Regions from separate parts of the Thermus sp. FJN-A genome, predicted to be linked through region 2. Evidence: riboswitches for the same ligand, from Rfam matches in the RefSeq annotation. Region 2 holds a riboswitch; the other holds the start of a gene.
The links. Region 2 has a riboswitch for cobalamin ahead of ACYQ0J_RS04605 (HoxN/HupN/NixA family nickel/cobalt transporter). Riboswitches for the same ligand answer to the same signal wherever they lie in the genome.
Positions count from the first base shown of each region.

Region 1: it holds a riboswitch for cobalamin, as region 2 does, so the genes downstream of both, ACYQ0J_RS02860 (ABC transporter substrate-binding protein) here and ACYQ0J_RS04605 (HoxN/HupN/NixA family nickel/cobalt transporter) in region 2, are expected to answer to the same signal.

Region 1 covers NZ_BAAHSC010000164.1:250,088-252,538, reverse strand. Annotated here, with positions in the region: gene ACYQ0J_RS02865 (ROK family protein) at 1-826, opposite strand, end outside; cobalamin riboswitch at 946-1,104, shown strand; gene ACYQ0J_RS02860 (ABC transporter substrate-binding protein) at 1,236-2,090, shown strand; gene ACYQ0J_RS02855 (FecCD family ABC transporter permease) at 2,094-2,451, shown strand, end outside.
Region 2 covers NZ_BAAHSC010000169.1:62,669-65,119, reverse strand. Annotated here, with positions in the region: gene cobT (nicotinate-nucleotide--dimethylbenzimidazole phosphoribosyltransferase) at 1-599, opposite strand, end outside; gene ACYQ0J_RS04610 (histidine phosphatase family protein) at 625-1,158, shown strand; cobalamin riboswitch at 1,175-1,314, shown strand; gene ACYQ0J_RS04605 (HoxN/HupN/NixA family nickel/cobalt transporter) at 1,423-2,085, shown strand; gene ACYQ0J_RS04600 (cobalt-precorrin-5B (C(1))-methyltransferase) at 2,082-2,451, shown strand, end outside.

The DNA.
Region 1 (2,451 bases), on a different contig from region 2:
GGGCTTGCCGGAGGAGGTCCTCCAGGTCCTCCGCCCTCCCCCCTAGGGCCCGGTGGTGGGCCAGGAGGGTGCCCAGGCCCAGGGCCGTTTCCAGGCACCCCACGCGGCCGCAGGCGCAGGCCCTTCCCCCCGGCCCCAGCCAGTGGCCGAGCTCTCCCGCTGCCCCGTTGGCCCCCCGCAGGAGGCGGCCTTCCGCCACCACCCCAACCCCCAGCCCCGTGCTCAGCACCACGTAGGCCAGGTTGGCCTCCCCGTGGAAGAAGACCTCGGAAAGGGCCGAGGCCTTGGCATCGTTTTCCAGGGCCACGGCCAGGGGAAAACCGGAGAGGAGGGGCCTGAGGTCCAGGTCCCGCCAACCCAGGTTCGGGGCCAGGAGGAGGCGGTCTCCCACCACCACCCCGGGCAGGGTGAAGCCCAGGCCCAACGCCCCCGAGGCCTGGGGCAGGACCTCCTGCCGGAGCCTGTCCAGGCGCTCCTCGGGTCCGGCGTGCGGGTCATGCCGCCACTCCCGGGCCCAGAGGACTTCCCCGCGCCAGTCCAGGGCGAGGAGGACGGTCCCCTCCACGCCCAGCTCCGCCCCCAGGGCGAAGCGGGCCCGGGGCCGCAGGTGCAAGAGGGTGCCGGGCCGGCCCAAGGGGGGAGAGGTGGAAGCCCCCTCCTCCAGGAGTCCCTCCTGCAGGAGCTCGTCCACCAGGCGGCTCACCGCGCTCTTGGCCAGGCCGGTGAGCCGGGAGAGGTCGGCGCGGGTGAGGGGGGCGCGGCGCAGGTGCCCCAGGATGGCCCTGCGGTTCAGCCTGCGGATCTCCTGCGTGTCCCCCTTGCGCACACCCCACCCCTTTAGTTCGTTCTCGGGACTAAGTAAAGCACGCCCCTCGCGCGGCGTCAAGCCCTTGCCTTTTGCCCCCGGAGGCCTTAGCCTTTCCTCGAGGCCCGCTAGGGCCCAAAGCCAGGTCCCGTTGCCCTGGTGCCTGGGCGCGTAGCCCCGGCTTAAAGTGGGGAAGTCCGGTGCAAGTCCGGCGCTGTCCCGCAACGGTAACCGGTCAAGCCTCGTGCCTTGCTCCGTAGGCCGGAAGCCCGAATACCTGCCAGGGCCGCCCGCCAGACCCCACGGCGGGCACCTCACGCGGATGGGGGAGCGATGGGGGCAAGAAGAGCCTTTTTGCCCCTGCCGCTTTCCGGCAGGGGTTTTCCCTACCTCCCCCGGGCCTGGCCCTAGCGGCCTTAGGGAGGTAGGCATGAGGAAGATCCTGGCGTTTCTTGCGGTCCTTTGGGCTTTGGCCTTCGCCTTTCCCCTTACCCTCACCGATGACCTGGGGCGCACGGTCACGGTCAAGGCCCCGCCCAAGCGCATCGTCACCATGTTGCCCTCCGTGACGGAGACGGTGTGCGCCCTGGGGGCCTGCGACCGGATCGTGGCCACGGACGACTACTCCGACTGGCCGGAGAGCGTGAAGCGCCTGCCCAAGGCGGGCGGCCTCTACAACCCCAACCCCGAGTTCATCGTTTCCTTGAAGCCCGACCTGGTCTTGGTTTCCAAGTACGGCCGCCTGTACGAGACCTTGGAGCGGGCGGGGCTTACCGTGTTCGCCGTGCGCACGGAGACCTACCAGGACATCTTCAAGACCGTGCGCACCCTGGGGCAGCTCTTGGGCCTTTCCGGCCAGGCGGAGCGGCTTGTGGCCGAGATCCAGCGCCAGGTCTACCAGGAGGAGTCCCGGGCGGCTAAGGCCAAGGCCCGTCCCCGGGTCTACTACGAGATTGACCCCACCCCCTACACCGTGGGCCCGGAGAGCTTCATCGGGGTCCTCATCCAGAAGGCCCGGGGGGTGAACATCGTCCCCAAGGAGCTCGGCCTCTTCCCCAAGATCGCCCCCGAGTTCGTGGTGGAGAGGAACCCGGAGGTGATCGTGGCCACCTACCCGAACGCCCTGGAGACCATCCGGAGCCGGCCGGGGTGGAGCCGGGTGAGCGCGGTGCAGAAGGGGCACATCTGCGTGTTCACCGGGGGTGAGGACAGCCTCCTCTCCCGCCCCGGCCCCCGGGTGGCCCAGGGCCTCAGGCTCCTGGTGGACTGCTTCCACGGGCGCTAGGCCATGACCCGGGCCCTGCCCCTCGGCCTCAGGCGGAGCCTGGTCTTCGCCTGGCTCCTCCTCGCCCTCCTCCTGGCCCTGGTGCTGGGGGTGGCCCTGGGGACGGTGGCCCTCCCTCCCCTGGAGGTGGTGCGGGCCCTCTTGGGGCAGGGGGAAAACCCCATCGTCACCGAGATGCGCCTGCCCCGGGTCCTGGGGGGGATGCTGGTGGGGGCCGCCCTGGGGGTGGCGGGGGCCAGCTTCCAGGGCCTTTTCCGCAACCCCCTGGCCGACCCTTACCTCATGGGGTCGGCGGCGGGGGCGGCCTTCGGCGTGACCCTCCTCGCCGCCCTCCTGGGGGAGCTTTCCCCCGCCTTCGCCC
Region 2 (2,451 bases):
CGCCTAAGCCCCTCCTCCCCCACCCCCGTCCCCCGGCCCACCACGGCCTCCGGGGGAAGGCCCAAGAGGGCGGCGGTGAGGGCGGCCGCCGCGGTGGTGTTGCCGATGCCCATGTCCCCGGCGGCGAGGATCGTGGCCCCCTCCGAGATGGCCCGTCTCGCCGCCTCCCTGCCCGCCTCCAGGGCCCTTTGGGCCTCCTCCAGGGAGAGAGCGGGCCCTCGGGCAAGGTTTCCCGTGCCGGGGCGCACCTTGGCCTTGAGGAGCCTGGGGTGGTCGGGGAGCGCCCCGATGACCCCCACGTCCAACACGTAGACCTCGCAGTCCGCCACCCGGGCGAACTGGTTGATAGCCGCCCCGCCTCCGAGAAAGTTCAGGACCATGGCGTGGGTGACCTCCTGGGGGTAGGCGGAGACCCCCTCGGCCACCACCCCGTGGTCGGCGGCGGCCACCACCACCGCGCCCCGGCCAAGCTCCGGCTTCACCCGCCCCTGGATCCCCGCCAGGCGCAGGGCCACCTCCTCCAGGTGGCCCAGGGAGCGGGGGGGCTTGGTGAGCCTGGTCATCCGGACCTCGGCCTCTCGCAAGACTTCCGCGTCCATCCCGCGGAGGAGTATACCTTGGGACATGGAGCTTTGGCTCGTGCGCCACGGGGAGACCCTTTGGAACCGGGAGGGAAGGCTTTTGGGCTGGACGGACCTCCCCCTCACCGAGGAGGGGAGGGCCCAGGCGCGAAGGCTCAAGGGGCTCCTCCCTCCCCTTCCCGCCTACAGCTCCGACCTCCTCCGGGCCAGGGAGACGGCGGCGCTCGCGGGGTACACGCCCCTTCTGGCCAGGGAGCTCCGGGAGATTCACTTCGGGGCGCTGGAGGGGGCCCTTTGGGAGACCCTGGACCCCCTCCACAAGGAGGCCCTCCTCCGCTTCCAGGGCTTCCATCCCCCTGGGGGGGAGAGCCTTTCCGCCTTTCAGGAGCGGGTCTTCCGCTTCCTGGAAGGGCTAGGGGCCCCCGCCCTCCTCTTCACCCACGGGGGAGTGGTCCGGGCGGTTCTCAGGGCCTTGGGGGAGGACGGCCTCGTGCCCCCGGGAAGCGCGGTGGTGGTGGACTGGCCCAAGAAGGTGCTCGCCCGCCCCTCCCTTGACGGGGAGGGAGAGAAGGGGTAAAACACGGGCGAGAGCGGCCGGGGTGCCCTAGGGCCCGGATGTCCTGGGGCGGCAAAGGGGGAAGACCGGTGAAAGTCCGGCGCTGTGCCGCAACGGTAACCGGCCCAAAGCGATAGGCCTAGCGTCTTGGCCGGAAGCCCGAATACCCGCCCCGGCGCGCGCCTCACCTGCCCCCGAGCAGGGGCGAAAGGAGGCAAGCATGGGAAAAGACCTCGGTTTCCGGCTTAAGGCTCCGGTTCTTGCTCCCGCAAAGGAAGGTGCCCCGTGACGGGCCTCGAGCTCTTGGCCGTGGCCCTGGGGATGCGCCACGGGGTGGACCCCGACCACCTGGCGGCGGTGGACGGGCTTTCCCGGGTAAGGCCCTCACCCCTTAACGGGGTCTTCTTCGCCCTGGGGCACGGGGCCATCGTCACCCTCCTCGCCTTCCCTGCGGCGGCCCTCCTAAAGCGGGTGGACCTCGAGGCCCTCCACCTCCCCGCCTTCCTCCTCCTCCTGGTGGCGGCCCTGAACCTCCACCGGCTCCTGCGGCCCGCCCCCCTAGCCCCTCCGGGGGGGCTTCCCCTCTTAAACCCCCTCCTCCTCGGCCTCCTCTTTGGCCTCGGGTTTGAGACGGCAAGCCAGCTCTCCGCCCTGGCCCTTTCCGCGGAGCTTTCCCCCTGGCGCCTCGGGGCCCTCTTCACCCTGGGGATGCTCCTCGTGGACGGGGTGGACGGGCTTCTGGCAAGCCGCCTCCAGAACCTGGCCCAAGACTCCCTCAGGGCGGAGAGGGCGAGCCGGGTTCTGGGCTGGGCGGTGGTGGCCGTGGCCCTCCTCTTGGCCCTGGGAGAGCTTGGGGGGGTGGACCTCGAGGCCTTTGCCCTGCCCTTGGGCCTCGGCCTCTTCGGCCTCCTCGTCTCCCTGAGGCTCTACGCCCTGAGGCCCGCATGAGCCACCCCTACCCCCCGCCCCGGGACAAGAAGGGAAGCCGCATCGGCTTCACCACGGGGGCGAACGCCGCCGCCGCGGCCAAGGCCGCGGCCCTCGCCCTCCTTGGGGAAACCCCGGAGGTGGTGGACATCTGGCTTCCCGCGGGGTGGCGGCAACCTTTCCGGGTGCATCGGCTGGAGCGGAAGGCGGATGGGGTCCTGGTGGGGATGATCAAGGACGCCGGGGACGACCCCGACGTGACCCACGGGGCGGAGATCCAGGCCTTTGTGCGCTTCGCCAGCGAAGACCGCCTGGAAGGGGGCGAGGGGGTGGGGGTGGTGACCAAGCCAGGGCTTGGGGTGCCCGTGGGGGAGCCCGCCATCAACC